4 regions of the Streptomyces sp. NPDC093149 genome follow, and region 3 is predicted to be linked to each of the others. Evidence: riboswitches for the same ligand, from Rfam matches in the RefSeq annotation. Region 3 holds a riboswitch; each other region holds the start of a gene.
What was found. Region 3 has a riboswitch for cyclic di-AMP ahead of ACIQCZ_RS25000 (transglycosylase SLT domain-containing protein). Riboswitches for the same ligand answer to the same signal wherever they lie in the genome.
Positions count from the first base shown of each region.

Region 1: linked by a shared signal. The riboswitch ahead of ACIQCZ_RS03080 (NlpC/P60 family protein) and the one ahead of ACIQCZ_RS25000 (transglycosylase SLT domain-containing protein) in region 3 are both predicted to bind cyclic di-AMP.
Region 2: linked by a shared signal. The riboswitch ahead of ACIQCZ_RS33440 (peptidoglycan DD-metalloendopeptidase family protein) and the one ahead of ACIQCZ_RS25000 (transglycosylase SLT domain-containing protein) in region 3 are both predicted to bind cyclic di-AMP.
Region 4: linked by a shared signal. The riboswitch ahead of ACIQCZ_RS28125 (C40 family peptidase) and the one ahead of ACIQCZ_RS25000 (transglycosylase SLT domain-containing protein) in region 3 are both predicted to bind cyclic di-AMP.

Region 1 is NZ_JBIVON010000001.1:628,319-636,091, forward strand. It holds gene ACIQCZ_RS03075 (ABC transporter ATP-binding protein) at 1-367, opposite strand, end outside; gene ACIQCZ_RS03080 (NlpC/P60 family protein) at 1,081-2,229, opposite strand; cyclic di-AMP (ydaO/yuaA leader) riboswitch at 2,236-2,401, opposite strand; gene pcrA (DNA helicase PcrA) at 2,823-5,267, shown strand; gene ACIQCZ_RS03090 (M23 family metallopeptidase) at 5,342-6,976, opposite strand; gene ACIQCZ_RS03095 (winged helix DNA-binding domain-containing protein) at 7,517-7,773, shown strand, end outside.
Region 2 is NZ_JBIVON010000015.1:1,724-9,496, reverse strand. It holds gene ACIQCZ_RS33445 (SGNH/GDSL hydrolase family protein) at 1-119, opposite strand, end outside; gene ACIQCZ_RS33440 (peptidoglycan DD-metalloendopeptidase family protein) at 579-1,520, opposite strand; cyclic di-AMP (ydaO/yuaA leader) riboswitch at 1,524-1,684, opposite strand; gene ACIQCZ_RS33435 (alpha-galactosidase) at 1,975-4,074, opposite strand; gene ACIQCZ_RS33430 (tyrosine-protein phosphatase) at 4,300-5,112, shown strand; gene ACIQCZ_RS33425 (DUF6126 family protein) at 5,134-5,301, opposite strand; gene ACIQCZ_RS33420 (helix-turn-helix domain-containing protein) at 5,335-5,943, opposite strand; gene ACIQCZ_RS33415 (aspartate aminotransferase family protein) at 6,026-7,423, opposite strand; gene dxs (1-deoxy-D-xylulose-5-phosphate synthase) at 7,420-7,773, opposite strand, start outside.
Region 3 is NZ_JBIVON010000008.1:330,873-338,645, forward strand. It holds gene ACIQCZ_RS24975 (NAD(+)/NADH kinase) at 1-914, opposite strand, end outside; gene ACIQCZ_RS24980 (alkaline phosphatase family protein) at 1,182-2,072, shown strand; gene ACIQCZ_RS24985 (APC family permease) at 2,240-3,637, opposite strand; gene ACIQCZ_RS24990 (hypothetical protein) at 3,976-4,293, shown strand; gene ACIQCZ_RS24995 (DUF2461 family protein) at 4,314-4,964, shown strand; gene ACIQCZ_RS25000 (transglycosylase SLT domain-containing protein) at 5,100-5,864, opposite strand; cyclic di-AMP (ydaO/yuaA leader) riboswitch at 5,869-6,028, opposite strand; gene ACIQCZ_RS25005 (ABC-F family ATP-binding cassette domain-containing protein) at 6,734-7,773, shown strand, end outside.
Region 4 is NZ_JBIVON010000010.1:176,632-184,404, forward strand. It holds gene bioB (biotin synthase BioB) at 1-346, opposite strand, end outside; gene ACIQCZ_RS28105 (8-amino-7-oxononanoate synthase) at 489-1,637, shown strand; gene ACIQCZ_RS28110 (DUF397 domain-containing protein) at 1,777-1,983, opposite strand; gene ACIQCZ_RS28115 (helix-turn-helix domain-containing protein) at 2,009-2,869, opposite strand; gene ACIQCZ_RS28120 (ATP-binding protein) at 3,074-3,505, shown strand; gene ACIQCZ_RS28125 (C40 family peptidase) at 3,638-4,111, opposite strand; cyclic di-AMP (ydaO/yuaA leader) riboswitch at 4,115-4,287, opposite strand; gene ACIQCZ_RS28130 (hypothetical protein) at 4,687-4,995, opposite strand; gene ACIQCZ_RS28135 (ATP-dependent Clp protease proteolytic subunit) at 5,003-5,638, opposite strand; gene xerC (tyrosine recombinase XerC) at 5,851-7,035, opposite strand; gene ACIQCZ_RS28145 (hypothetical protein) at 7,269-7,406, opposite strand; gene ACIQCZ_RS28150 (LysE family translocator) at 7,574-7,773, opposite strand, start outside.

The sequences.
Region 1 (7,773 bases), on a different contig from region 3:
GGTCATCCGCGACAGTGCCCGGGTCGTTGAGGTGGCGCAGTCGGGCGACGAGTACGAGGTTCTCCCGACCGCTGAGGATCTCGTCGACGGCCGCGAACTGCCCGGTGAGGCTGATGGACTCCCGCACCTTCGCCGGTTGCGTGGCGACGTCGAAGTCTTGGACGCCGGCTGTCCCCGCGTCGGCCTTCAGGAGCGTGGCGAGGATCCTCACGGTCGTGGTCTTGCCCGCCCCGTTGGAGCCGAGCAGGGCGAAGATGTCGCCCTGTGTCACGTCGAAGTCCACGCCGCGCAGCACTTCGAGCTTCCCGTACGACTTCTCCAGACCCCGCACGCGAATCGCCGGACCGGCGATCGATTGGGTCACCATGGTCATCTGCCTCCTTCGCGGAGCTTTCCAGTCGGCTGTGAGGAAGCTCCTGCCGGAAGGATGGAGGGTTGACCCAGCGTCAAGGTCAAGCCGGCCCCGACCACGGCATCCCGATCGCTGGCGCCGGTGCGCGCTCGCACCTGGTCCAGCTTTCGGAGTCGGGGTCCGTCACGGGCCGGATCGTAGGAGCAGCACCGGCTACAACGAGTGGAGAACCCCGAAACCGCCCTGCCGGACGATCTGCACGGCAGCCTGCCGCCCGGACCAGCACCGAGTACAACAGAGGGCTGTTGCCGGGGAGTCGGTTCGCTGGGGCGATGCGGAGATCCGTGCCGCAGGGCGGGTTGTCACCGCGGCGGGTGATACGGATTCCTGCCGGATGGGGGCGGGTGCGGCCCGAGAGCAGGCGGCGTGGCCGGCAGCCGCAACCGGGACACGTGTCGTGCACTCTACGGAGCGATTCTCAGCGTTCTGTCGCAGACGACAAGTCGACGACAGAACGCTGAGAATCCGACAGGTCTGAAGCAGCCTTACAAGCGAAGAGCGGGCCTAAGGGCTGACCCGTAATCCCCGGCGGGCGCACGACGACAGCTATGGCACCTCGCCGCGTTGTCGGAACGTCCACATACATCCAGTACGCGCAAGCCCCTCCGCCTTGCGATGCACCGCATCCGACGCCGCGCGCTGATCCACCGCGGATCACGGCCCAGCCCTTAGGCCGGCCGCACGCTGCCGTAGATCGGCATGTAGTAGATCGACTCCTCGCGTACGTTCGCGCCCGGCTTCGGCGCGTGGATCATCATTCCGTCGCCCTTGTAGATGCCGACGTGGCTGATGTCGTCGTAGAAGAAGACGAGATCGCCCGGACGCAGATCCGCCGTGGCGACCTTGGTGCCGATCTTCACCTGGTCCCAGGTGGTGCGCGGGATGTCGACTCCCGCGGCCTTCCACGCGGCCTGGGTGAGTCCGGAGCAGTCGTACGAGGACGGGCCCGTCGCGCCCCAGACGTACGGCTTGCCCAGCTGGGCCCTGGCGAAGGCGAGGACCTTCTCCGCCTTGGTGGTGGCGCTGCTGTCCGAGCCGGTCCCGGCTCCCGCCCCCGTACCGCTGCCGGATCCCGCCGCCTTCGCGGCCTCCTCGGCCTTGCGGTCCGCCTCCGCCTTGGCGGCGGCCTGCTGCCGCGCCAGTTCCTCCGCCTTGCGCTCGGCCTCCGCCTCCTTCTTCCGCTCCAGCGCCGCGAGCCGCGCCTTCTCCTCGGCGGTCAGCTTCGACAGCATCGTCCGCGCCTCGCCCAGCTTCTGCTGGACGTTCTGCTTGCTGGTGCGCAGCGTGGCCTGCGTCGTGGTCAGCGTCTCCAGGCTGCGCACCGCTTCGGCGCGCTTCTTCGAGGCCTTCGCCTGCTGGGCGCGGAAGTCCGTGACCGCCTTCTGCTGCTGAGCGGTCATCCGGTTCATCAGCTGGCTCTGGTCGAAGTACGACTGGGGGTCGTCGGCCAGGAAGAATGTGGCGCTCGGCGTGAGGGACCCGGTGCGGTACTGCGCGGCCGCGTAGGCGCCGAGCGTTCTGCGGGCCTCATTGAGTTCGTCGGCGCGCTTCGCCACGTCGTCCAGGAGAGCGTCCACCTCGGCGCGCTGGGCGGCGGAGGCCTCCTTCGCCTGGTTGTACCGCTGGGTCGCGGTGCCCGCCTCCCGGTAGAGGTCGTCGACCTTCTTCTGGACGTCCTCGATGCCGGGCTTCGGAGCGGGGGCCGCCGTGGCGCTCTGCGTGGAGAGCAGGGTCACGGACGCCAGCGCGGCCGTCGTGAGACCGACGGCCGGTGTGGTGGTGCGCACCCGGGTACGCGGTTTGCGATGCGATGCCAAGACGGCATCTCCTTCCGTGGACCGCCTGCCGGGTCAGCTGTCGGGTTCGGGCGGAACGGGAGGCTGCCCTACGGTCCGAGTGGGGGATAAGGACCGATTCACCCCGGTGACGCGTATGGGTCCCCGGCTCCGGACGTCCGTGAGGGCAGCCCGGATTCGGCGCGGGAGCCCGCTCGGCGTGGTTCGCCTCAGGGGGTACGGGCCACCCGGTCGAGCACCGTAGCCAACCCGTGGTGCCGCTGTGAAGGTCGATGTTCGATATGCCCGATACGTTTTCGTGACCTCTGTGGGGCGGGGGTGGCGAGCGTGGCCGCGGCCCGGAATCCCTTACGGGGCGTGGATGTCCGCTCTCTTTGCGTGCCCGGCGGGCGGATGCGGTGCGCCGAGCGGCAGTCACATGTCGGTGCGGCGACCCGAGGGCTGTCCCGCGGTCCCTGGTGGATCAGCACGCGGCGCCGGATGCGGTGCGTCGCAAGGCGGAGGGACGTCCGCATACTGGATGCATGCGGACGTTGCGGCGACGCGGCGAGGCGTCGTAGCTGTCGTCGTTCGCCCGCCGGGGATCACGGGACAGCCCTTAGACTCGACAAGCGATGAGCAGCCTCTTTGACGACAGCTTCCTGGCCGGCCTCCAGCACTCGGAGGAAGAGCCCCCGCCGCCCCCCGAGGACTCCGCACCTGAAGCGGTGCCGGAGGGCCTCTTCGAGGGCGTCTTCGACGGGCCCCCGCCGCCCAGGGACGCGTACTACCGTGACGGCGCGCACCGCCCCGTCGTCGACTCCGCGGCGCTCCTCGACGGGCTGAACACCGAACAGCGCGCCGCGGTGGTCCATGCCGGCTCCCCCCTGCTCATCGTCGCCGGGGCGGGCTCCGGCAAGACCCGGGTGCTGACCCACCGGATCGCCCACCTCCTCGCCGAGCGCGGGGTGCACCCCGGCCAGATCCTGGCGATCACCTTCACCAACAAGGCCGCGGGCGAGATGAAGGAGCGCGTCGAACAGCTCGTCGGACCGCGCGCCAACGCCATGTGGGTCATGACCTTCCACAGCGCGTGCGTACGCATCCTGCGCCGCGAGTCGAAGAAGCTCGGCTTCACCTCGTCGTTCTCGATCTACGACGCCGCCGACTCCAAGCGGCTGATGGCCCTGGTCTGCCGCGATCTCGACCTCGACCCGAAGCGCTTCCCGCCGAAGTCGTTCACGGCCAAGGTCTCCAACCTGAAGAACGAACTGATCGACGAGGAGACCTTCGCCGGCCAGGCCGCGGACGGTTTCGAGAAGACCCTCGCCCAGGCCTACGCGATGTACCAGTCCCGGCTGCGCGAGGCCAACGCGCTGGACTTCGACGACATCATCATGACGACGGTCCACCTGCTGCAGGCGTTCCCCGACGTCGCCGAGCACTACCGCCGCCGCTTCCGGCACGTCCTGGTCGACGAGTACCAGGACACCAACCACGCCCAGTACACCCTCGTACGCGAACTGGTCGGCCCGGCCGGCGAGCGCGACGCCCCCGCCGAGCTGTGCGTCGTCGGTGACGCGGACCAGTCGATCTACGCGTTCCGCGGCGCGACCATCCGCAACATCCTCCAGTTCGAGGAGGACTACCCGAACGCGACGACGATCCTGCTGGAGCAGAACTACCGCTCCACGCAGACGATCCTGTCCGCCGCCAACGCGGTCATCGAGCGCAACGAGAGCCGCCGCCCCAAGAACCTCTGGACGAACGCCGGCACGGGCGCCCGGATCACCGGCTACGTCGCCGACACCGAGCACGACGAGGCCCAGTTCGTTGCCGACGAGATCGACCGGCTGACCGACGCGGGCGACGCCAAGGCCGGCGACGTCGCGATCTTCTACCGTACGAACGCGCAGTCCCGGGTCTTCGAAGAGATCTTCATCCGCGTCGGCCTGCCCTACAAGGTCGTCGGCGGCGTGCGCTTCTACGAGCGCAAGGAGGTCCGGGACGTCCTGGCCTACCTCCGGGTTCTCGCCAACCCCGAGGACACCGTCCCGCTGCGCCGCATCCTCAATGTGCCCAAGCGCGGCATCGGTGACCGCGCCGAGGCGATGATCGACGCGCTGTCCCTGCGCGAGAAGATCACCTTCCCGCAGGCGCTGCGCCGGGTCGACGAGGCGTACGGCATGGCAGCGCGGTCGGCCAACGCCGTCAAGCGGTTCAACACCCTGATGGAGGAGCTGCGCACGATCGTCGAGTCCGGCGCGGGCCCGGCCGTGGTCCTGGAGGCCGTCCTGGAGCGGACCGGTTACCTCGCCGAGCTCCAGGCGTCCACCGACCCGCAGGACGAGACCCGGATCGAGAACCTCCAGGAACTCGCCGCCGTCGCCCTCGAATTCGAGCAGGAGCGCGGCGAGGCCGGTGAGGAAGGCGCGGGCACGCTCGCCGAGTTCCTGGAGCGGGTCGCGCTCGTCGCGGACTCCGACCAGATCCCGGACGAGGACGAGGACGGCTCCGGCGTCATCACGCTGATGACGCTGCACACCGCCAAGGGCCTCGAATTCCCGGTGGTGTTCCTGACGGGCATGGAGGACGGCGTCTTCCCGCACATGCGCGCGCTCGGCCAGGTCAAGGAGCTGGAGGAGGAGCGGCGGCTCGCGTACGTCGGCATCACCCGTGCCCGCGAGCGGCTCTACCTGACCCGGGCGGCGATGCGCAGTGCCTGGGGTCAGCCCTCGTACAACCCGCCGTCCCGGTTCCTGGAGGAGATCCCGGACCAGCACCTGGAGTGGAAGCGGACCGGTCCGATGGCGGCCCCGGCCGGGCCGACGTCGGGGATCACCTCGTCGTTGTCCTCGTCGCGTGCGCGGTCCGGCCCCTCGGGCTTCGCGACCCGGCGGACCTCGGACAAGCCGACGATCACGCTGGTGGTCGGGGACCGCGTGACGCACGACCAGTTCGGGCTGGGCACGGTGACGGCGGTCGAGGGGATCGGCGACCAGGCGAAGGCGACGGTCGACTTCGGGGACGAGCGGCCGAAGAAGCTACTGCTGCGGTACGCACCCGTCGAGAAGCTGTAGGCGGGCCGGCGGCCGGAGCCGTCGCGCGGCCGCCGACCGCCGGCCGCGCGACGGCGGGGCGGGCGGCGGCCGGCTCAGTTCGGGTTGACGCCGTGGCTGCGGAGCCAGGGGAGCGGGTCTATGGCCGCGCCCCCGCCGGGCCGCACCTCGAAGTGCAGGTGCGGGCCGGTCGAGTTCCCCGTGTTGCCCGAGTACGCGATGACGTCACCGGCCTTGACCGCACCCGAACGGATCCTGGTGCTGCTCAGGTGGCAGTACCAGGTCTCGGTCCCGTCGGCCGTGGTGACGATGGCCATGTTCCCGTAGGCGCTGTTCCACTGGGTGCGTACGGTGCCGTCGGTCGCGGCCATGACGGGGGTGCCGTACGAGACGGGGAAGTCGATGCCCGTGTGCACGGACATCCAGTTGACGCCCGCCTGGCCGAAGTACGCGCTGAGGCCGTGCTGCGCGACCGGCATGACGTACTTGGGGCGCAGCGCCTCCTTGCGGGCGGCCTCTTCCTCGCGCTTCTTCTTCTCGGCGGCCTGCCGTTCCCTCAGGTCGATGCGCTCCTGGGTGCGGCTGACACGGTCGCCGAAGTTCTCGGCGTCGGCGCGGAGGTTGGCGAGCTGGGTGTCCAGCTTGTTGTTGGCCGCGACCGGTTTGATGGAACCGGGGTCGGCCGCCGCCATCGTCGTGGTGCTGTCGTCCTTCTTGTCCTCGCCGCCCAGACCGCTGACGGAGGCCGCGGCGATGCCGGCCACGCTCATCACGCAGGCGGAGGGAACGGCGACGGTGAGGAGTGCGGAACGCTTCGCGGGGGAACGCCGCCGACTGCGGCTGCCGCCGCCGTTGCGCGTCGCGGTGCGGCCGAGGGGGCTGTGGGCGGCGGGTACGGTGTCGACGGCAGTGATTTCCGTGCCGTCGTCGATGTCGTCCGCCGCGGCTTCGTGACCGTCGGCGCCATGGCTGTCGGTGCCGTGTCCGTCGGTTTCGAAGTCCGCTTCCGGGAGGCTGAACTCGGCGGTGGTGTGGGGTTCGTGCGCGGCGAAGTCGAAGGAGTCCTGATCGGCGTAGGGCTCGTACGGCTGGTGCGTTCCGCGCGCCCCGTGCGCCGTGTGTGCCTCTTGCGCTTCGTATGCCTCGTGTGACGACGGCGCCTCGTGCAACACCTGTGCGGTTTGGGTGGTTTGCGCGGTTTGCTGTTCGTGCTCGGGCGTGGCGCCGGTGTTCCAGGCGGTGGCGTCGTACGCGCCGGTGTCGTAGGCGGCCGTGCCGGCCGTCGCCCACTGGCCGGTCCCGTACCAGCCGTTGGTGTCCCACTGGCCCGTGGACTCCGGGGTGCCGCCCTGTGCCGGGACGTCGGTGAAGGCGGTGACGGTGGCCGTGGTCCCTGCCGTGCCGTAGTCGGCGTCGGACGTCCAGGCGGTCGTGGTGTCGTACGCCGGACCCGCGGCGTACTGCGACGGGGGCTGCGTCGCGTACGGGGCGTAGGCGTCGTACGAGGCGGTCGGGTGTGCGCCCGTGTCCCACTGCGTGGAGTCGTAGTGACTGCCGTATCCGGCCCGGGTGGCCTGTACGGCCTGCGCGATCTGCCCGGTGTCGTAACCGCTGCCGTACGTGCCGTCGTGGCTGCCGGGGAGGGAGCCGAAGAGCGGATCGTTGTCGAAAACGCCGGTGGCCCGGCCGTCGTATCCGGCGAACCCGGCGTGGGGGGGCTGGTCGTCCACCAACTTCTCTCTCGCCTCGGCAGCAGGACCTTTGTCTGGGTTCCGGTGAGGGATCCCAGGGGGAGCAGTGGCCGCGACTGTACCCGGCGGTATGCGACGCCGACAATCTTCGGCGGGTTCGGGCGGCTCAGGAAACGGGCAATCGACCGTCTTTCGGCGGACTGTCCACACAGCCTTGGCTCTATGTTCGAAACGCGTTCCATTTGTGAGGCCCGTGGTGCGGGTGGTGCGGGGGCGGTTCCGCCAGGTTTGTCTTCTGTCGGTGAAGCCTCTGCCGAGAAACCGTTGCCGGGCGACCGTCGCGCCGATGGAACAGGGCGCGTGCCGTCGGATCGAGTGCCACGGGAACCGGGTGTGCCGGAGGCGACTTCGCTGTCTCTCCCCCGGAGAGAGCGATCGCGCATCCGGAGAACACACGCAATTCCCCGTCGCCGGCCGAGCGATGGTGGAGCGTCGGGCGGCCCGCCGCTGCCGGAGACCGCGCCGGGGCGGGCATCGCACCACCGATGGCGTGTGCGACGTGGGGCAGAATCCTGCGCTGTGATGATGACTGCTCGTGAGCTCAACCGGGCGACCCTGAGTCGCCAACTGCTGCTGGAGCGTGAGCCGCTGAGCGTCTCCGACGGGGTGCGGCGCGTGGTCGCGCTCCAGGCGCAGCACCCGGCCTCGCCGTATCTCGCGTTGTGGAACCGGCTCACCGATTTCGCTCCGGCCGAACTCGACGCCGGCTTCACCGGGCGTTCGGTGGTCAAGGCGACCCTGATGCGAATCACCCTGCATGCCGTGCACGCCGAGGA
Region 2 (7,773 bases), on a different contig from region 3:
CCGTCCGGGCCGGGGTCGCCGACCCCCTCGGTGAAGCTGTCGCCAATCGCCGCGTACGACCCGATGACACCATGTCGGTTGATGACGCCACGTTGATTATTTCTCGAATCGTCTGCCACAAACGCTTATCCTGCACCGCCGAATGTGACCTACGCGACCGTAATAAGGGGTTGACGGGTGGTGAGATAGACCACCCGGTCAGGTTTCGGTAAAGAGGGAATAAGACCGACCGACACATGGGGGGGTGGAAGAAGAAGCGCGGCTGGGTGCGTGCGGCTGCAAGGCGGAGGAGGGAGGCAACGCGGAGGGGGCCCCTCCCATGCCTTTCGGGCTATGGGGGAGTTGTCGACCGACGACAACGCCGCAAATGCGCGTGCCCAGCCGCGCGACGCCGCCTCCCATGTGCCGGTCGGTCTGAGCAGAAGGGGTGGTGCGCCGCCGCGCACCACCCCTTCTGTGTGGCTCGGGTCACCCCCAGGTCCTTTCGCCCGGATCACGCCGGTCTCGCGTGCCCGGCACGCCGATCCGGCCCGATCCGGACGAAGGACGCCGGTTGTTCAACTGCCCGGCTGCTCGGCTCAGACGTAGATGCCGTGCGAAGCCAGGAAGGCGATCGGGTCGATGTCCGAACCGTACGCCGGGCCCGTGCGGACCTCGAAGTGCAGGTGCGGTCCGGTGGCGTTGCCGGTGGCGCCGGAGAGGCCGACCTGCTGACCGGTGCTCACGGACTGGCCCGCCGACACGGAGATCGAGGACAGGTGACCGTACTGCGAGTAGTGGCCGTCGGCGTGCTTGATGACGACCTGGTTGCCGTACGCGCCACCCCAGCCGGCGGTGACGACCGTGCCGGAGGTGATGGCCTTCACGCTGGTACCGGTGAAGACGGGGAAGTCGATCCCGGTGTGGCTGCCGCTGGACCAGTTGGAGCCGGAGGCGCGGTAACCGGTGGTGTGGTTGCCGGGGACCGGGTGGACGTAGCCGGAGCTGCTGCGCTGGGCGGCCGGGGCGGAGGTCTTGGACTCCTTGGCCGGGGCGGACTTGGCCGGGGCGGACTTCTCCACGACCGACGAGGGAACCGAGGGGGCCTTCGAGGGGAGGGCCGATCCCGCACCGGCGCCGGTGGCCGCGTCGTCGGCCGACGCCTTGCCGCCGAGCGTCAGCTTCATGCCCGGGAAGATCAGGCCGGGGTCGTCACCGACGACCTCACGGTTGTCCTGGTACAGCTTCTGCCAGCCGCCCTCGATCTTGTGCTCGGCGGCGATCTTCGACAGGTAGTCGCCGGAGACGACGGAGTAGGTCGTGGTGGCGGGCTGCTGCTGCGCGACCGGCCGGGCCGGGGCGGCGTGCGCGGCAACGGAGGCGGACTGCGCGGCGGCGGCCGGGGCGGCCTGTTCCGCGGCGTGGGCACCGGTGGCGCCGAGCAGCGGCAGCGCGATGACGGCGCCACCGGCGCCTGCGGCGACGACACCACGGGCGATGACGCTGGACTTCGTACGACGATGCTTACCCGATATGGGCATGGGGTGTTTCCTCTCCGGCGCCTGCGAGGTGAGCTGTCGGGTTCGGGCTGGAGATGCCCGGCCGCGCCGAGCGCGACTTCACCCCGAGCCGGCCGGATTTCTCCGATCGGCGGCCTACCTGGTTCCCCCGCTCCTGCCACACGATGAGTGGGTGCGAATTCCGGGCGGCGGCAGGATTAGGCGGTCCGACCGGATTGACGGCGACCGTAAGCGAGTCGGGACGGCGAGAACAAGCCACCGGTTCCGCACCGGAATCCGCGCCGTGAATTCGGCGCGGAATTCCGGTCACACTCCGTGGATCAAGGATCTTGAATTTCCGCGCCGCGCACGGAATACCCGACCACCCCGTCGGCACACACCGTCACGGATATGATCCCGCTCACGAGAGGACGGCCATCTACCCGACAAACAGTGCGAGTTCGTACGAAATCTGCGCATTACGGACATGGCATGTTCATCGCTCGCGCCGCAGCCTCAGGACCCCCGCGTCGAGATCCCCACGAAGCCCGGTGTGCAGCCCCTGGTGCAGCAGCACCGAGCCGTGGTGCACCGCCCCGGTGTCCAGGCAGGTGTACGTCGCCGCGGGGTCGAGCCCGCGCAGCCTGAGGGCCGGGGGGCGCTCCCCGTACCTCTGCGCCTCCAGCCACATCAGGACCACGCTCTCCTCCCCGTGGACGTACTGGACCGCACCGAGTCCGCCCCGCGGGGCGCGCAGCCGGTACAGGGAGCCGTGCTGCACCACCGACCGGATCTCCTTGTAGAGACCCACCCAGTCCCGCGCCTCGGCGAGTTCCCCCTCACTCCATTCGGTGAGGTCCCCGCCGATCCCGAGCACACCGGCCATCGCGCTCACGAAGCGGAAGCGCAACGAGCTGACCCGGTCGTTGAGCTGGACGTTCGGACTGTCGGTGACCCAGGCGGCCATCACCCGGGCCGGATGGATCTGGCCGAAGCCCTCCTGGATGGCGAGGCGGTCGAGCGGGTCGGTGTTGTCGGAGGTCCATACCTGGTCCGTACGGGACAGAATCCCCAGATCGATCCGGCCGCCGCCGCCCGAGCAGGACTCGAAGGCGACCGAGGGGTGCGCGGCCCGGAGTCGGTCGATCAGCTCGTAGAGGGCGTGCACATGCTCGATCCAGAGCTTCTGCGGATACTCCTCGCCGGGCCAGCCCGCATCCGTGAAGGAGCGGTTGAAGTCCCATTTCACATAGTCGACGGGCGCACTGGAGAGCAGCGTGTCCAATTGCCCGTAGAGATGTTCCCGCACATCGGTGCGGGCCAGATTGAGCACCAGCTGATTACGGAACTCGGTACGGGTCCGGCCGGGGAAGTGCTGCACCCAGTCCGGGTGTGCACGATAGAGATCGCTGTCGGCATTGACCATTTCCGGCTCGACCCAGATGCCGAACTGCATACCGAGACGGTGCACTTCGTCGGCGAGCGGCTTCAGCCCGCCGGGGAAGCGGTCCGGATTCGGCGTCCAGTCCCCGAGCCCCGCCCGGTCACTGGTGCGCCGGCCGAACCACGCGTCGTCCACGACGAACAGCTCGACCCCCATCGCGGCGGCCCGCTCGGCGAGGGCGCGCTGCTGCTCCTGCGAGATGTCGAAGCCGGTCGCCTCCCAGGAGTTGTAGAGCACCGGCCGCAGACTCTCGGCGTCCGGGATCACATGGGCCAACTGCCAGGCGTGCCAGGCCCGGCTCGCCCCGCCGAACCCCTCCGCGCTCCACAGCCCGGCGAAGACGGGTGTGACGTAGGACTCCCCCGGTCCGAGCAGCAGCAGCCCGGAGTCGTCGTAGCCCGCACCGCCGGTGATCTGCACGAGCCCGTCGGGGAGCCGCTGCACGGAGATCCGCCACGACCCGGACCAGCCGAGCGCGCATCCGTACACCTCCCCGCTCTCCTCGGTCGCCGCCCCGTCGGCATCGAGTGCGACCCACGGCAGGTACTGGTGGCCCGTATGGCCACGCCTGCTGGAGATGACGCTTTCGCCGTACGTCAGCTCCGCCCGTGCGAGCCGGGACTCCGCCGCCCAGCGGCCGTGCAGTCGGCTCAGCCGCCAGCCGTCGCGGGCGGGCAGCGCCCAGGCGGCGGCATCGGCGCGCAGCAGTTCCAGCGGCGGGCCGTCGGGGCCGGCGTGGGCGACGGTGGCCCAGCGCTCGATCACATCGGAGTCGTTCCGCATCCGGTAGTGCAGCGTGAGCGCGAGCCGGTGCACGGAGTCGGTGAAGCCGATGCGGAGTTCGTCCCCGTCCACCACGGCATCGGCAAAGGCCCACTCCGTGCCACGGACCTCGGAGGTGCGCACCGAGAGAGCCGGGCGGACGAACCGCGGGCCGCCCTCCACGGGGTACTCCTCACGGCCGTCGAGCCAGGACTCGAACCCCCTGGCCGGTGGTTCCGGCGCCGATGCCAGGGCCTCGGCCGCGGCAAGGGAGATCCGCGGCCCCCAGTGGAGATGGATCAGTTCGTCCCGCTCGGTGATGCGCAGTGCGTAGCTGCTGCTCGCCCCCGTGAGCAGCCAGGTCCGGCCCTTGTCGCCAGTCTCGATCATCACTCCCCCACATTCCAACACTTCCGCACATCATCGACCGTCGTCGGGCAGACGGGCAACGGTCTCGCGACGAATTCACCGGACGGATTCACCACCGGAGCAAGGAGGTTCACGAGGTATCGACAAGGAATGGCCGAGATGATTGCCTGAGGAATCAATGTCGTATCGTCGCGGAAGTGGCCTTGTCGGCGACTCGCGTCGACGCCAGACACCCCAGGAGTCCCTGTGACGCAGCAGTTGCCGCAGATCCCGTCGACGGAACCCGAACTGGCGGGTGTCCGCAATTTCCGCGATGTGGGCGGACTGCCCACCGCTGACGGCCGGCGGGTGCGGTACGGACGGCTCTTCCGCAGTGGTCACCTCGCGCACGCCACCGCCGAGGACGCCGCGTTTCTCGGCGGTCTCGGTCTGCACACCGTCTTCGACTTCCGCAACGCCGCCGACCACCGGCTCGACGGCCTGGACGTGGAACTGCCGGGCGTACGCAACGTGAGCATCCCGCTCTCCGACCCCGCCGACGGCGCCGAGTTCTGGCAGATGGTCCGCGACGGCGATCTCGACCAGCTGCGTTCGGTCCTCGGCGACGGCAAGGGCACGAACCGGATGATCGCCTCGTACCGCTCGATCATCCTGGACCGCACCGCCGAACACAGCCGGGTGCTGCACGCCCTGGCCGAGGACAGCGTTCCGGCGTTGATGCACTGCGCGGCGGGCAAGGACCGGGCCGGTCTGTCGATCGCGGTGTCGCTGCTGGCGGTCGGCGTCGAGCGCGAGGCCATCGAGGCCGACTACCTCAAGTCCAACGACGCCCACCGCCGCTACCGGGTGCACCGCGGCGACACCTCGGCGAACGGCATGTCGCCCGAGGTGATGGAGCTGCTCAATCCCCTCTTCGGCGCCCACGCCGCCTATCTGGACGCGGCCTTCGCGACCATCGAGGAGACCTGGGGCAGCACCGACCGCTATCTCTCCGAGGGGCTGAAGATGGCCCCCGAGACCCGTGAGCGGCTGCACGAGCAGCTCCTCGACGAGGCGTAGCCCGACCGCCCCTCGCGGTGGTCAGCCCTTGCCGGCCACCGCGAAGAGCAGGTAGAGGAAGGCCGCGAAGATGTGTCCGGCGATGAGGTAGGCGAACAGCCGGATGACCACACCGCGCGGGAACTTCCGCTCCTGGGCCTCGTAGTTCTTCCTGGACCCGAGCGGGTCGAAGTTCTCTGAATCGGACATGACAGTCCTCTCTGGCGACCGGACGGACCGGTCTCAGCGACGGTGGATACCGCTGCCGAGGCACAGCTCGGCGGCGGGGCTCTGCAGCAGGGTGTGGACGAAGAGCAGCTCGGCACCGTCACGGTCGACGGCCGTGATCCGGTGCGGGGTGAGCGAGTCGAAGTGCGCACTGTCACCGGGGGCGAGATCGTGCACGGTGTCCCCGAGCGTGACCCTCAGGTGCCCGGCGAGCACGTACAGCCATTCCTCACCGGGATGGACGCGCACGAGGTCGCCCTGCGCACCGTGCGGAACCCGGACGCGGAGCGCCTGCATCGCCCGGCCGGCACCGCCGGCCCGCCGGTACATCCAGCCGTCGGCCTCGGCCCCGTCGAACCTTCCGCCACGGATGATCGCGTCACGTTCCGGGGGCGTCTCGCCCAACAGTTCGGAGACCGTCGTACCGTAGATCCTGGCAAGACCGAGGAGCATCGGCAGCGAAGGCTGACGACGGCCCGTTTCGAGCCGGGAGAGATGGGCGGGCGAGAGCCCGGCCCGCTCGGCGGCGGTCTCCAGGGTGAGACCACGGCCGCGGCGCAGATCGCGCAGGCGTGGCGCGATCCCGGGCAGCTCGTCGGCCACCCCTCCGTCCGGAGTGTTCATGTACCCATTGGGCCAGGATCTTTCCTCGGAGGCAAATTTCTTGCCTCCGAGGCAAAAGCCCACGAGCTGCACATTCCGCGGGTCAGCGGTTGGCGACGGCCTGCTTGACGAGGGTCCTGCCGAAGTCCCACATCAGCCCGCCACCACTGTGGGCGTCGTCCATCACGGCGGTGAACGCGGTGACGAACCGGTCGACCTCCGGCTCCCCGATCACCAGGGGCGGAATCAGCTTGATCACCTCCAGATGGTCGCCCGAGACCTGGGTGAGGATGCGGTGCTTCTGGAGCAACGGCACCACCACCATCTGCGCGAAGAGGCCCTTGCGGGCCGCCTGCAGCATGGTCCAGCGGCCGCGCAGCTTCAATGACGACGGCCGCCCGAACTCGATGCCGATCATCAGCCCGCGCCCGCGCACCTCGTGCAGCAGCTCGTAGCGGTCGACCAGTGCGGCCAGGCGCTCGCGCAGCAGATCGCCGGTGCGGCGCGCGTGGGCGACGGTCCCCTCGTCCTCCATCACCGCGAGGACCGCGAGACCGGCCGCCATGGCCTGTGCGTTGGAACCGAAGCTCGCGGAGTGGACCAGGACCCGGTCCATGGACGAATAGACCTTCTTGAAGATCCAGTCCTTGCCCAGCGTCGCCCCGACCGGCACATAGCCGCCGGAGAGGGCCTTGGCGACACAGACCAGATCCGGTTCCACTCCTTCCTCGTGCTGGTACGCGTAGAAGTCGCCGGTCCTGCCGAGGCCGGTCTGCACCTCGTCGGCGATGAGCAGCGCCCGGTGCTGGTGGAGCAGGTCCTGTGCGGCCCGCAGGAAACCGGGCGGCGCGGCGTGGACGCCCTTGCCCTGGATGGGCTCGACGACCAGCGCCGCCACGTCGCCGCGTTTCAGCTCCCGCCGCAGCGCGTCGAGATCACCGAGTCCGATGGCGGTGTCCGGCAGCAGGGGCGCGAAGCCGTCCCGGAAGCCGCTCTCCCCGTTCACCGAGAGCGAGCCGGTCGTCAGCCCGTGGAAGGCGTGGGCGCAGTAGAGGATCCGGGGCCTGCCGGTGGCGTACCGGGCGAACTTGAGGGCGGTCTCGACGGCCTCCGTACCGCTGTTGCCGAAGAACACCCGGTCCAGGTGCGGGCTGTACGTGAGCAGCTTCTCCGCCAGCAGCCCCGGCAACGGCTGGCAGTCGAAGCGGGTGAGGTCGGCGAGCGAGGCGTCGAGGACGTCGTGCAGGGCCTTGCGCACCACGGGGTGGTGCCGGCCGAGCCCCATGACCCCGAATCCGGCGAGCATGTCGAGGTGGTCGTTGCCGTCCGCGTCCCAGAAGTGCGCGCCCTCGGCCCGCTCGTAGACCTTGTCGAAACCGATGGTGTGCAGCATGCGGGGCAGCTGGTGATTGAGGTGTCTGGTGTGCAGCTCATAGCGTTCGGCGCCGCGCTCCGCGAGGAGCCGTGCCAGATCGAAACCCTTGGGCCCGTCGTCGTTCATGCCCCGCTCTCCTCGGTCCTTCTCGCTGCGTCCTTGGCGGCCAGGGCCGCGCTGATCCGCCCGGCGATCTCCACCGGTGTGAGCCCGATGTCCGCCAGTACCTCGGCGCGCTTGCCGTGGGCGAGGAACTGCTCGGGGATGCCGAACGTCCGCAGGGGTACGTCCACCCCGGCGTCCCGCAGCGCCTGTCCGACCGCCGAACCGACGCCCCCCGCACGGCTGTTGTCCTCCACGACGGCGACCAGCCGGTGCCGTTCGGCGAGCGGGGCCAGCTGTTCGTCGACCGGCTTGACCCAGCGCGGGTCGACGACGGTGCAGCGGATGCCGCCGCCCGCCAGCAGGTCCGCGGC
Region 3 (7,773 bases):
TGCGGGCCGAGCCTGATGACGCGCAGACGACGCGGTGCCGCGTACACCCCGAGCCAGTCTCCGGCGTGCAGTACGCCTCGCAGCTGACCGTCGATCGTGACCGCGCCCTGCCCGGAATGGGCCAGGACCCGCACCGCGACCGGTTCGTCCGGGGCGACGACGACAGTGCGGTTGAACGTCATGTGGGGTGCGACGGGTGTGAAGAGGACGGCGTCCATGCGGGGTGAGACCACCGGGCCGCCCGCGGCGAAGCTGTAGGCGGTCGACCCGGTGGGCGTCGCCATGATCACGGCGTCGGCCGAGTACGAGGCGAGGAGCCGACCGCCGATGTAGACACCGAGACTCACCTGCCGGTCGCGCGCGAGTTTCTCGACGACGACGTCGTTCAGAGCCGTGACGTCCAGCGCCACGCCCCAGCCCTCCGCCGCGGCCTCGGCCTCCCGGTCGACCTGGGGAGGCGGCAGCATCGGGCGCCGTCCGTACCCCATCAGGGCGTCGATGTCCTTGGGCACTTCGAGTACGCGGGAGGCCCGCATCGTCAGCGTCATGCGCTCCTCGACATCGGCCCGCCCGTGGTGGACGGCATCGAGCGCCCGGACGACGTCGGCGGCCGGCACCTCGGTCAGGAAGCCGACCCGGCCCAGGTCGATCCCGAGGACGGCGGCACGGTTCTTGGCCGCGATCCGGGCACCGCGCAGAAATGTTCCGTCGCCGCCGAGCGTCACGATGAGATCGGGGTTGCCCGCGACATCCGCCTCCTCACGGCCGCCGCGCCGCCGTGCGTCGTCACGCCACACGTCGATCTCCATGCACGGAATGCCTTCGCCCGCGCACCAGCCGCGTACGACGTGTTCCGTGGCGACGGCCTCGGGGCGGCCCCGGTGGACAACGACTCCCACCCGCTCGACACTCATCCCGCTCCGACTCCCCGTGTTCCGACGATGTGGCGACGTCCTGGTCCCACCTTGACCGTTCAGGGGTGCGCCTGCCCGGTCGCCGGGCCGAGGGGGCGGTCCCCGGTCAGGCGATCGGACCCCGGGGCGACCCGCCCGCGTCGAGGGCAGACTGGTGGGGAAGGGTTTGTCCGCTCTTCATCTACGGGACGCGGCCGAGTCCACCCGGTGACCCCCACGGTTGCGCCCCACACGGCGCGTGTTCGTCACTTCCGTCCGGAGCAGGCCATGACCGCAGTCCAGGCGTCCAGGCGCAGTCGACGTTCCCGGGTCGCGCCGGCCGGGACCGTGGCTCTCGCCGCCGCCTCGATCGGCCTCTGGGCCGTCACCGGTTCCACGGCGCGGGCCGCCGCTCTCCCGGCCCCCGATCATGTGGTGGTCGTGGTGATGGAGAACCACGCCTACACCCAGGTGATCGGCAGCTCCAGCGCCCCGTACATCAACAACACGCTCAAGGCGGGTGGTGCGAACCTCACCCGGTCCTTCGGGGTCACCCACCCCAGCGAGCCGAACTACTACATGCTGTTCTCGGGCTCCGGTCAGGGCCGCACCGACGACAGTTGCGTGGGCGTCGGTTCCCTGTCCGCCCCCGATCTCGCGTCCGAGCTGATCGCCGCGGGAAAGACCTGGGCCAGCTACAACGAGACGCTTCCCGGCCAGGGTTCGACCGTCTGCAGCAGCGGCGACTACGCCCAGCAGCACAATCCCTGGTTCGGGTTCGCCAATGTGCCGACCAGCACCGCGAAGACCATGACGCAGTTCCCGGCCGACTTCACGAACCTGCCGAAGGTGTCGTTCGTCGTGCCGAACCTGTGCGACGACATGCACGACTGCTCCGTGGCCACCGGCGACGCCTGGCTCAGGAAAGAGCTGGGCGCCTATGCCGCCTGGGCCAAGACGCACAACAGCCTTCTGGTCGTCACGTTCGACGAGGACGACGAGCTGTCGGGCAACCGCATCCCCACCGTCCTCTACGGAGAGCACGTCATCCCCGGCAGCTCCAGCGGTGCCACCTACGACCACTACGACGTCCTGCGCACCCTGGAGGACCTGGCCGGGCTGACGACACACGCCGGCCACGCGGCCTCGGCATCCGACATCACCGGTATCTGGAACTGACAGCGGTGTGCGCCGCGGACTCCCGCGGCGCCGGAGCCGCCGTGCCCGGCACCGTCCTGGCACCGGGCACGCCGGCCGATGACGCCCGCCGTCGCCCCGGCCTCCCCGGGGTCACGGCTCGGCGGCCGGAGCGGGAACACGGTTCTTGCCCCCGTCGTCCGGTGTGGTCAGGACTGCACGTCCTCCGGAATGCTGACCAGCCATCGGGTCTCCCCGCGGGGGCGCAGGTACAGCACCCAGTAGAGCGTGGCGACCGCCGTGATCCCGCCGGTCCACAGCAGGTACTCGACCTCCTGCTGGGCCAGGATGTACGCGAGCACGGCGATGAGCAGCACGGGGATCGCGGGCCACAGCGGCATGCGCCAGGCCGGTGCCTCACGGTGCGCGCCGCGGCGGCAGAGCAGGGCGGCCACCGCGACCAGCAGATACATGCCGGTGACGGAGACGCCGGTGACGCCGTACAGGGTGTCGAGGTTGACGAAGCAGAGCGCCGCTCCGGGAACGCCGACGACCAGGGTCGCCACCCACGGGGAGCCGAACCGGCCGAGGCGGGACAGCGCGGCGTTGACCGGCTCGGGCCAGGCCTTGTCGCGGGCGGAGGCGAACAGGACCCGTGAGTTCTGGATGACCATGACGATGCCCGCGTTGATGATCGCGAGAGCGACGCAGAGGCTGACGAACGTGCCGACGGCCGAGTTGGACCAGGCGGCGACCATGGTGTTCAGGTCCCCGGAGGTCAGGGCCGCGAGGTCCGGAGCGCCGAGCGTGATGGCGATGACCGGGACGAGGATGACCGCCGTGGAGATGGCGAGCGTGGCGAGCACGGTACGGGCGACGTTGCGCCGCGGGTTCTCCAGTTCCTCCGAGAGGTAGACGGCCGTGGAGAAGCCCTGGGTGATGAAGAGCGCGATCGCGAGCCCGGAGACCACCATCATCGCGGTGACCGTGGAAGTCGTTCCGCTCGACGAGGCGACCGACCCGTGCACCAGCGCGGAGGCCCCACGCTCGGAGTGCGCGAACCCGAGAACGGCGACGACGCCCGCAGCGATGACCTCCAGGACGAGGAAGATCCCGGTGATCCACGCGTTGGCGCGCAGGTCCAGGAGACCGGCGAGGGTGGCGAGCACCATGACGCCGGCGCCCGCGGCGGGGGCCGGAATGTGCACGACGGGGGCGAGGTAGTCGGCCGTTCCCATGGCGATGACCGGGGGCACGATCATCACGACCAGCAGGGAGAGCACGAAGACGAGCCACCCGGCCAGCCGTCCCGCCATGGTCGACACCATGGCGTACTCGCCGCCCGCGCTCGGAATGAGGGTGCCGAGCTCCGAGTAGCAGAAGGCGACCGCGATACAGAGCAGTGAGCCGATGGCGATAGTGAGGGCGGTGTATGTGCCGAGGCTGGAGAACAGGTCCGGAACGACCACGAAGAGGGTCGAGGCGGGCGTCACGCAGGACAGCGTGAGCAGTGTCCCGCCCACGACGCCGATGGAACGCTTGAGCTTCTGTGGGGTGGGGCCGGTCGCCGGCGCGAGCGCCTGGGGAGCGCTGAGCGTTTCGGTCATCGTGCGATTCCGATCAACAGGTGCGGTGTCTGAGCACGGGAGCGGTATCGCCTCCAGACGAGGACGTGGTGAGTGGTTTCATCGCTCCCAGCGCGACATGCAATCCTGACGAGTTCCGCAGGTCAAGAGCTGTTCACCTTCGGAATTCGTTGTTTCGGAAGCAGGATCCGACTGTTTGGCGTTAAGAGTGCGTCAATCTGTTGGGGATCGGCGGGTACGGGAACCGCAGCCGGATCCCGGGGAAAGTTTTGCCCGTTTCGCATTCCGGAAGGGTGGGGCGCCGCGATGCCGGGGTGCCGCGGGTCGCGCATCCACCGCCTTGGTGCCAGCCTGGGTACATGGCTTGGGCGTCATGGACGACTCGCGGTGTGTTCTCCGGGCACGGTGGCGTGCTCACGGAAGAGGTCGGCGTCCTGTCCGGGGATCTGACGGTTCACACGACCTGGGCCGATGACATGGCCCAGGTGACTGTGCAGTACACAGGGGCGATCGACTGGTTCACCATGTCGGGCAGTCCGGTGCCGTGCTGCTCGGAGGACGACAGCCGGCGTCTGCACGACGCGGTGGTGCGGTCCGTTCGGGAGGGGGAAGCGGCCACGGTGCCCAGACCGCCGCCCCGGAGTTCGAAACGGCCCACGGAGAGCGCCCAGGAGTGACGCGCCCTAGGATCCTCCGCATGAGCGGAGCGTTCAGCGGCTGGACAGAGCAGGCATTCGAGTTGCTTCTGCGGTTGGAGGGCGCACCTTCGCGGGAAGCGCGCGAGGAACTCCGGAAGGACCGGGAACGCCTCGTCCGGCAGCCCATGATCGCGTTGCTGAACGATGTGGCGGACGCGGACCGGGCGTACGAGGACTTCTCCGTCTGGGGTTTCCGCAAGGATCCGTGGTGGTGGCAGCATCAAGCGGCGGAGATCCGGATCGCGCGCAATGTCCGGATCGGCCTGCGTTTCGATCTCGACGGGCTCCGGATCAACGGTGGCTGGGACTATCCGGATCCGGGGCAGATCCCGTTGTTCCGTACGGCAGTTGCCGCGCGGGAGAGCGGACCGGAGCTGGTGCGCGCCGTCGAGGCCCTGGAGGCGCGAGGGTACGAGATCACCGGTGACGTCATGAAGCGCGTACCGCGTGGTCACGACGCCGGTCATCCGCGCGCCGCTCTCCTTCGGCACCGCTCGGTATCCGCTGCCCGCCCCCTCGGCGGGGACTGCGCACAGCACACGGCTGCGCTGGTCGACTCCGTGCTCGTGGCGGCGGAGGAATTGGCACCCCTGCTGTCCTGGCTCGCCCGCCACGTGACCGTTCCGGGCCCCTGCCAGCCTGCCACGTGACGTCGTCGCCGTGTGCGGCTCCGGCCGACGAACCGCCGAAAGGCGGTCCCTGACCGGTGGGTGATCCGTTGCCGGGAGAAGTCCCGGCCTCTCGCCACCCGTCGGCCCTGAACCGCCTTTCGGTGCGGCTGTGCGTCAGTACGCCCCAAAGACGTTGTCGATCGAGCCGTACCTGTCGGCGGCGTAGTTGCACGCTGCGGTGATGTTGGCGACCGGGTCGTAGCTGTCCATGGACGTGCCGGGCACGTGGTAGGCACGGAACGTCGGGTCGATGATCTGCAGAAGGCCCTTGGAGGGCGTTCCCTTGGCGGCGTTCGAGTCCCAGTTGTTGATGGCCAGCGGGTTGCCGGAGGACTCACGCATGATGTTGCGGTGGATGCCGTCGTAGCTGCCGGGGATGCCGTGCTGGGCCATGACGGCCAGCGCCTCCCTGATCCAGCCGTCCAGATTGTTCGCGTACGTCGCGGGCTTTGCCGCCGACGTGGTCGCGGCCGATACAGCGGCGGTTTTCGCGGTGGTCGCGGCGGGGGTGGCTGCCCCGATTGTCAGCGTCATGCCCGGGACAATCAGTCCGGGATTGTCGCCGACGACCTCTCGATTGTCCGCGTACAGCTTCTGCCAGCCACCGCTGAGGGAATGCGCCTTCGCGATCTTGGCAAGGGTGTCGCCGGCGATCACGGAATACGTTGCGGGCGCAGCCTTCTGCGCGGAGACCTCCTTGGCGGTGGCGGTCTTCGACGTCACGGCCTTGGAGGCGGTGGCGGCCTGCGCCGGCGCGGCGGAGGCGAAGCCGACACCCACCAGCGGAAGTACGAGGGCGACTCCGCCGGTGGCCGCGGCGATGAAGCCACGGGTCAGCGAAGTGGACTTGCGACGATCGTGCTTACCCGTTATGGACATGCTGAATTCCTCTCCGTCGCCTGCGAGGTGAGCTGTCGGGTTCGGACTGGAGATGTCCGGCCGCACGCGAATGCGACTTCACCCCGAGCCGTTCCGGATACCGGACCGGCGGCTTACCTGGGTCCCCCGCTCCTGCCGTAGACGAGATGGGTCGGATTCTCGGACGGCGGCAGGATTTGGCGTTCCGTCCGGATTGACGGTGACCGTAGGCGAGAAACGCCGAAAGGAACAAGCCCTCATTTCTGGATCACATTTCATTTGCAAGATCGATCAATGGAATTCGCAGTAATCCACCTCACACCGTGCGGCTGAATTCCCTTGCGCAGAAGGGAAGCGCACCGGTCGCCGAGACCCTCGAACCCTTGAACGTGACTCGCACCACGAAGTCGCAAAAGGGACATTTCTTTCGACATCCAAATGGTGCAGCAGGTGGAGAAAGCCTCTTTATTGACGAAGTTATTAATTTTTTGCAAATCGGTCATACGGTGACATTTGACTTCTTGCTCGCAGGGGCTTCGCCCCTGCGCACCGCTCGGCGGACCGACCGCGTCCGGAACGGCCCCGTCACCTCGGGGCTTTGCCTTTCGTCCTGCGGCTCGTTATCGTTCCAAGCGGCCCTGTTGTCTCCGATAGAGGTGGACGTTGCGCATCTGAGGTTCGCGAACATCGCGCCGTACGGCTCGTGCCGTACGCCCCCGTCACGCAGTAGCAGTGATTCCCCCTGCCCGTGACCCCGCGTGGATGCGACCTCGGTGCCTCAGCAGTCCTTCGACCTTCCGGACCGCCGCACCCTCCTTCTCGGCACGGTCGCTGCGTGGTGCTCGCATACGAAGCCCCCCTTCACCACGCTTGCGACTGCGAGGATCACCATGGCGACACCCACTGCCCCCAGCGCTTCGCTCACCTGCTCCGCTCTGTCCTTCCAGTGGCCGGACGGCACGACCGTCCTCGACGGCCTCTCGCTCAGCATCGGCCGGGGCCGTACCGGACTCGTCGGTACCAACGGCGCGGGCAAGTCCACCCTGCTGCGACTGCTGGCCGGGCGGCTGCGCCCCTCCCAGGGATCGGTGGCGGTCGGCGGCAGCCTCGCCTACCTGCCGCAGAACATCACCCTCGACACGACGCTGCGTGTGGACGCGGCCCTCGGCATCGCCGAGCGGCGCGACGCGCTGCGCGCCATCGAAGCCGGGGACGTGGACGAGAGGCACTTCGAGACGATCGGCGACGACTGGGACGTCGAGGAACGGGCCGTGGCGACCCTGGGCTCCCTGGGACTCGGCAGCATCGAACTGGACCGCACCGTGGCCCAGTTGTCCGGGGGCGAGACCGTTCTCCTGCGCCTGGCCGCACTGCTGCTGGAACGTCCCGACGTCCTTCTGCTGGACGAGCCGACCAACAACCTCGATGTGCTCGCCCGGCGCAGGCTCTACGAGGCCGTCGACAACTGGCGCTCCGGCGTGCTGGTCGTGGTCAGCCACGACCTCGAACTGCTGGAGCGCGTCGACCGCATCGCCGAACTCCGGTCCGGTTCCGTGAACTGGTACGGCGGTGGCTGGTCGGCCTACCAGGAAGCCCTGAGCATCGAACAGGAGGCCGCCGGAAGGATGTTGCGCGCCGCGGAGGCGGATGTCCGCCGCCAGAAGCGCGAGCTGGAGGAAACCGAGGTGAAGCTGGCACGACGTCGGCGTCAGGGCAGGAAGACGGAGGCCGACGGGGGGCTCCCGAAGATCCTCGCCGGCCGCCGGAAGCGGTCCGCGCAGGAGTCCGCGGGAAGGCTTCGCGGCCTCCAGGAGGATCGGCTCAGCGAGGCACGCGACCGCCATGAGGAAGCCGCGGACGCGATCCGTGACGATGCCGAGATCCGTGTGAGCCTCCCCCGCACCGCTGTTCCCACCGGCCGCACCGTGCT
Region 4 (7,773 bases), on a different contig from region 3:
CACGACCGCTCGCCACCAGACACACCCGCTTGGCGCCACCCGCCACCCCGGCCGCGGCGGCCTTCGAGGCCTCGTCCGGTTTCAGCCAGGTGTACTTGAGGATCTCGGCCTTCGAGCCCAGCCGCTGCGAGCAGTACGAGCAGTCCTCGGGGCAGAGCCCGGACTTGAGATTGACCAGATAGTTCAGTTTCACCCGTTGCCCGAACCACTGACGGCGCACCTTTCCGGCCGCGGCCACCACTTCGAGCAGATCGTCGTCCGAGGTCGCCAGCACGGCGAGAGCTTCTTCACGGGTCGGCAGTTCGCGCCGCAGTCCCTTGTCCACCAGCGTGTTCAGGAGGTCCATGGCATCGATCCTGGCCTACGGCACGGCCCGCGGCCAAGGAGGAACCGGACAACAGCGCGCGTCGAGGGTGTGTGTATTGCCACACCATGACCGGCTGCTCCCCCGGTTAGCCTCTGTGAGCTGCCTACAAAAGGGACCGCTTATGCCCTTCGACCCGTTCGACTGGATCGACGACGAGGCGCGCCGCCGTGCGGACGCCGGACTCGTCCGCACGCTCCGCCCCCGGCCCGCCGAACCGGAGCTCCTGGATCTCGCGAGCAACGACTATCTGGGGTTGACCCGGCACCCCGAGGTCACCGCCGCCGCTGCGGAGGCCGCGCACCGGTGGGGTGGGGGTGCGACCGGATCGCGGCTCGTGACCGGCTCCACCGCGCTGCATGCCGAGTTCGAGGATCAACTGGCCGACTTCTGCGGCTTCGAGGCGGCACTGGTGCTGTCCTCGGGCTACGCGGCCAATCTCGCCGCCCTCACCGCGCTCGCCGGCCGTGGCTCGCTGATCGTCTCCGATGCCGGCAACCACGCCTCGATCGTGGACGGTTGCCGGCTCTCCCGGGCCGAGACCGCCGTCGTGCCGCACGCCGATCCCGATGCCGTGCGCAAGACCCTGCGGGCACACGCGGGGCGCGCGCTGGTGGTCACCGACTCGGTCTTCTCGGTCGACGGCGACGCCGCGCCACTGCCCGAACTGGCCGATGTCTGCCGGGCGGAGGGCGCCGCACTGCTCGCCGACGACGCGCACGGCTTCGGTGTGCTGGGGGAGGGCGGTCGAGGTGCGCTCGCCGCCGCCGGGCTTGCCGGCGGCGAGGGAGTCGTCACCACACTCACCCTCTCCAAGTCCCTGGGAAGCCAGGGCGGAGCGGTACTCGGCCCGGCCCCGGTCATCGAACACCTGGTCAACACAGCCCGTACGTTCATCTTCGACACGGGACTGGCACCGGCCGCCGCGGGTGCCGCCCTGGCCGGCCTGCGGCTGATCGGCCGCGAGCCGGAGCGCGCCGCCAGGGCCCGGACCGTGGCCACCGCGCTGTACGAGGGACTGACGGCGGGCGGACTGCGCGCAGCACGCCCCGACGCGGCCGTGGTCTCGGTGCGGGCGCCCTCGGCGGAGGCGGCTGTGCGCTGGGCGGCCGACTGCCGCACCGCGGGCATCGCGGTGGGTTGCTTCCGGCCGCCGTCCGTGCCGGACGGCGTCTCCCGGCTGCGGCTGACGGCGCGGGCGGACCTGACCGACGAACAGATCGCCACGGCTGTGGCGGTCGTGCGGCGAACCGCCCCCGTCGACCGGCCCTGACGGCCGACCGGCCGTGCCGACCGGCCTCCTCCGCGGAGGCCGTCAGCCTGCCGAATACAGGGGCGGACTCCCCCCTCGGAACCGCCCCATCGGCCGGCCGATGGGGCGGGCGGACCACCTCTGTGGGCGGTCGTACCCGTCAGCCGGCCGAACGCCGGTGCAGGCCGGAGACGAAGGTGGTCCAGGCCGCCGCGGAGAACCGCAGTGGTGGCCTGGAAACGTCCTTGGAGTCCCGTACGGCCAGCCGCCCGTGACCGAACGGCGCGGCTTCCACACAGTTGTTCATGCCCGTGCTGCGGCTGCTGCGCCGCCACCGTAACTCGTGCTGTGCGAGGCAATCCGACATGACGCCCCTCTCGGGCAGTCCGGGGTCACTGACCGTCGCGGTCGATCGCGGCGATCAGCTCCAACGAGTGCTGCGGCGACAGCGCATGTGCCTGCATGGTGCGGAAGGCCGAGCTGTACGCCTCAAGGTCTTCTTTCCGCTCCAGGTAGAGGCTACTCGTCAAATGGTCGAGAACTACCACGTCCAGATCAGAAGTGTTCGGAAATGAGAAGATAACGAAAGGCCCGGTGAGGCCGGCATATCCGCCGACCGAGAACGGCAGTAACTGGAGTTCCACATGGGGCAGTTGAGCCACCCGGGCCAGATGGCGCAGCTGGTTCCTCATCACCAGGCGCCCGCCGACCTCGCGCCGCAGCACCGCTTCGTCGAGCACCGCGCTCAGCCGCAGCGGCGGATCGGTCCGCAGCACCCCCTGGCGGGCGAGCCGCACCTCCACCAGGGAGTCCAACTGGCCGGCGGGTAAACCGTCCAGCGAAGCCCGGGTTACCGCGCGGGCGTAGTCCGCCGTCTGCAGAAGTCCCGGCATCACCGAAGTCTCCAGGGTCCGCGCGGTCCGCGCCTGCGACTCCAGGCTGATGAAGTCGCGGTACTGCGGAGGAATCAGACCGCGATAGGCATGCCACCACCCGGTGCCGCCACCGCCCGCCGAGCCCGCCAGAGCCTCCAGGAGCGTCCGGAGCCGGGTGTCGTCCACGCCGTACGCGTCCATCAGTCCGGCCACATCGGCCGGGCGCACCCCACTGACACCGGTCTCGATCCGGCTCACCTTGGACTGGTGCCAGCCGAGCATCCGCGCGGCGTCCCGACTGGTCAGTCCTGACGCGTGGCGCAGACTCCGGAGCTCCTCCCCGAGCTTGCGGCGTCGTACCGCAGGGCCGTACTGCATGCGCGGCCTCCCTCCCTCTCGTGCCGAGCGGACAGTGTGGCGCCCGCATCCGGTTTCGCGTGGCAGGGTTCACCGCATCGAGCGACAGATATATGCATATCTTGGTGGATCGCCGTCGCGGAGGGCAGCATCGATGGCAATCTGGCGCGAAGCGCAACCGGGACCGATCCCGCATCGGTCCGGGTGGGAAAGGGACGGCTCGCCATGGCAGACCATCAAGAAGCAAGCCTCACTCTGCCGAGCGATCCGGCCTCGGTTTCGGCGGCCCGGAAACATGTGGCCCGGGTGCTCACCGAATGGGGCCTGACCGCCGACACCGAGTTCGCCGACAGTATCCGCCTCATCGTCTCGGAGCTCGCGACCAACGCCGTCCAGCACACCTTCGGACAGTCGCCCACCTTCACCGTGGAACTGAGACTGGAGCAGGAGGAACAGCTGTATCTCGGGGTGACGGACAGCCACCCGCGCTGGCCCCGTAGGCTGCCCGCCGCCGTTCAGCAGGACAATGGGCGCGGCATGGTGATCATCCGATGTCTGGCCAAGGAGTGCGGCGGCCGGCTCACCGTCACCCCCACCGCCGACGGCGGCAAGACGGTCTGGATCGCGCTTCCCTGGAGCATCCCCGTGCAGGGCTGACCGAGGGCGGGAGCGAGCGCGCCGCGTCGGGCCAGGCGACCGCCCCCACACCGGTGACGGCGGGTCAGCGGCACGGGACGGTGCACCGCCGGCGGATCGCGGCCGGAGGACGGCCAGGATCCGCCGGACGGATCAGCCGACCCGCCCGTAGTAGACGCTCCTCGTCCAGATCTTCTCCAGCCGGACCACCGCACCGGTCCTCGGCGAGTGCCAGATCTTGCCGTGGCCGGCGTAGATCCCCACGTGGTAGACGCTGCGACCGTAATGGAAGAAGACCAGGTCGCCGCGTTTCCTGTGCGAGGCCGATACATGGCGGGTCTTGTTGTACTGCTGCTGGGCGGTGCGGGGGAGCCTCCTGCCCGCCTTCTTGAACGAATAGACCGTCAGCCCCGAACAGTCGAAGCGGCTGGGGCCGGTGGCCCCCCACCCGTACGGCGCGCCCTTCTTCGACGCGGCGATGTTCAGCGCCTTCATCGAGAGAGTCGCCGCTTGGGCCTCCGGCGCGGCGCCCGGGGCGAGCATGGTGCCGCCGACGGCGGCCAGAGTCAGAACCGAGGCCGTACCGGCCCGGACGAGCAGAGACGGGACATGAACCTGCGCAGTCATGCGCAACCCTTCGTCAGCCGCCTGTGAAGGATGACCTGTCGGGTTCGGGCTGGCGAAGTTGCCCGGCCGCGCTCGGCGGCTTCACCCCGAGGGTCGACCGGTGATCCGGTCGACCCGTTGTGCTCGGGTCCTCCACTCCTGCCGATCCACTTCTGTCGACCAGGCATCCGGACGGCGGCAGGACTCGGCGTCCGCCCGGACCGCCCCGTCGCGGTGGCGGGGGCTTGTCGTCCCAGGGATCTTGACTCACCGACTGCCGGATTTCCGAGGGGAAACAGCGATTTGTGAGGCTCCTCACGACTGACCCGTTCGGGTGGAGGTGATGAATTCGGAGGCCGGGTCGCTCACCGGGAACCCTCCCGTACCAGCGGTGGAATCATTGATTCCGGTCACTGGTCATCTGAAAAGCGCAAGTTGAGATATCCCGCGCGAGGGGGGCTTCCTACGCCGAACGAGCGAGGAATTTCGACGTGCCCACCGGGCGTGTCGTGTACGGGAGTTGGCCGAATCCAGGCTGCCGGCCGGGCCGTCGGAGCCGGCCGGGACCCGGCGGCGGCGAGGCCGGTGGAGGCTGATCAACTCGGCGGAGCGGGGGGTATGGTGACGCGTCCGGCCCGCCGCTCCCCGTCCAGTACGCGCAGGGCCCGCGCCAGGGTTCCCGCGTGGATCTGTGCCTCGCCGCGTTCATGCATCGAAGCGAGGGCATCTCGCAGCGCGCCCGCCCGGGACACCAGTGCCTGCGCGGCGCGCAGCGCGCCATAGGTGTCGCTGCCGCGGGCCGGATTGATGCGGCCCAACTGGTCGAGGACTTCGAGGTAGCGGTCGATGAAATCCCCCTCGGCGCGGGTCAGTGCGGGCAGTTGTGGCAAGTGTGGTGGCTGCACCGGGCGTTCACCTCGTGCCGTGTGGGGGGAGCGATGACTTCCGGTTCTGCGTGAGGTGGTCCACCATGCCGTACGCCTTGGCGCCCGGCGCGTCGAGAATGAGGTCGCGCTCGATGTCGGTGGCGATCTGCTCGGCGTCACGGCCGGTGTGGCGGGCCAGCAGTGTGATGAGCATCTCGCGGATGCGTTCCAGTTCCCGGGCCTCGATCTCCAGGTCGGAAGGCTGGCCTTGCACCGGCTCGCCGAGCGCGGGTTGCTGAACGACGACCCGGGCTCCCGGCAGTGCGTGCCGTCGGCCCGGAGCGCCCGCGGCGAGCAGTACCGAGGCGCAGGAACCGGCCTGGCCGAGGCAGAAGGTCTCCACGTCGCAGGTGAGGTACTCCATCGTGTCGTAGATCGCGGACATGGCTCCGAACGAGCCTCCGGGGGAGTTGATGTAGAGGGAGACGGGTCGGTCCGGAGCGTCATGTTCCAGATACATGAACTGGGCGATCAGGTCATTGGCCGCGGTGTCGTCGACCGGGGTGCCCAGGAACACGATCCGCTCGGCGAGCAGCTTGGAGTACGGGTCGAAGGTGCGGGTTCCGCTGGTCGTGCGCTCGGTGAACTCGGGCAGTACGTAGCGGGCGCTGGGACGGAACAGCATGGGTGATGCCTCTCCTCCGGGTCTGTACGCAGTCCGCGTATCCAGGTCTGTGCGGGGCCTGCGCGAGCTTCTGTAAAAAATGTACAGGACGTACAGACGGTTAGAATGGAGAGCGCAATCTAGTGATCCACTCGGAGTCCCAGGTCAGAAGCTGTTTCAGCTGTTCGCCGTGGGCGCATATCTCACAATCTGTCACGCCGTCTTGGCCATCAGGCCGCTTCGCCCTCACTGCCGAGTAGAGAAGCGAGGTGGCCCGAGGTGACATGGAGGTCCTCGTGGCTCGGGTGGACGTACACCCGCTTGGTGAAGTTGGCGTTGGCATGTCCGGCCCATGCGGCGAGGACGACGTCCGGCACGCCGTTGACGGCAAGAAACGTGAGGCACGAGTGGCGTGCGTCGTAGAGCCGGACCTTCCGCAGCCCCAGCTTCCGCTGCAGGGAGTACGCGGCCTCACGCAGGTGGCGAGTCGTGAGCGGCCGGCCGAGGTGGTCGACGAACATGTATCCGGAGCGCTGATACAGCGCGCCCATCGACATCTGCTCTGCCTCTTGCGTCACCTGATAGGCGAGCATCACCTGCTTCACCGGCAGCGGCAGCGGCAGTGTGCGTTCGCCCGCCTCGGTTCTGGTGCCCTTCTCCAGCACCCGGGCGTTGCCGATCATCGTCCTGGTGTTGGCGATGACCAGCGTTTGAGCGTCGAAGTCGATGTCCTGCCAGCGCAGCCCGGCGACCTCAGCGGGACGCAGGCCCATGAGGCTGAGTACCAGCGGAGCTGACAGGCGTTCGTCCTTGATGCCGAGAAGGAATTCCTTGACCTCGACGACGTTCCACGGGGCGGGACGCTTGTTGGTGCGCTTGTCCTCCTTGCGGGCGCGGCGAGGGATCTTCACGTACGCGGCGACGTTGACATGCACCAACTTCCGCACGACGGCCCGACCGAGGGCCTCTTTCAGGCGACTGAGCACCCCTTGGGCCGTCGAGGGGCGCAGTCCCGTGCCGGCTTGGCCGCCGCGCCTGCGGGCGCCGACGAGCAGCCAGGCGACCATGGATTCGACGTGTTCCTCCGTCAGTTCCTGCAGGCGCATACAGCCGAGGTAGGAATGCACGTGGACCAAAGCGTTCCTGTACCCCTGGACCGTGCTCTCCTCCAGGTCCTCGGCCTTCTTGGCCAGCCAGATGTCGAGCCACTCGGACACCGTGATCCTGCTCGGAATGACGGACATGCCCGTCGCCCGCTGATTGCGGATGCGGGCGATCTCGTCACGCACCTCTGTGGCAGTGTCCATCGTGACGGTGCGCTGCTTGCGCTTGCCCTGGGCGTCATGGCCCATGTCGACGACGGCGCGGTAACGGACCTTGCCGCTCTGCAACGTGACCTTCTTGATCTGCGGCATGCACCCCCCTTGACCGGCCTGCTTCAGCAGGCTTCCTGAAGTGCCTACGCTAAGCCGCGATTCCTCCTGCCCGGGAAGTCTTCCGCCTGGTCAGGCCCGTACGGCCGTGCTCCCGTCACAGATCGGTGAGAGAGCGCGTGAGACGGCGAAGTGTGGTCTGCCGCGACCGGTGACGGAGAAGGCCGAGTCGACCGGGGTGAGGAACGGCGCGGGTGCGGCGGCGGACGCCCAGGTCACGATGTGCGGGCGATCGCGGCGAGGTCGTCGGCGGTGGCGTCCGCCTCCCACCCCTCCGCGTTGGGGGAGCTCTGCGACCGGGTGGGCAGCTGCATCCCGTGGAGCAGCAGCCCCGGCGGAAACCTGTGCGGCATCCGCATCCCGGCCTCTCACCGAGGCAATCTGTCCGGGCGTCAGATAGCCCATGCTCCACATGCGCTTTGCACCTCAGAGCTTCCAACAGTAGGTAGTGGCGGAAAGAACGGTTGAGCACGTCACGCCTCGGCGGTCCGGTCAGACTTGACCACTGCGTCAGCCGTCGTCAGCTCTCGACAGCCATCCGAACACCGAGAAGGACCAGCACACTGCCGGAGACCCGCTCGAGGCGCCGGCGTACCTCGGCTCGGGAGATGATCTTCTTCATTCGGCCGACGAACCATACATATAGTCCGTAGTAGCCGACCTCGTAGACGGCCCAGACAGCCGCCAGGCCGATCATGGTGGGCAGATGAGGGGCGCCTG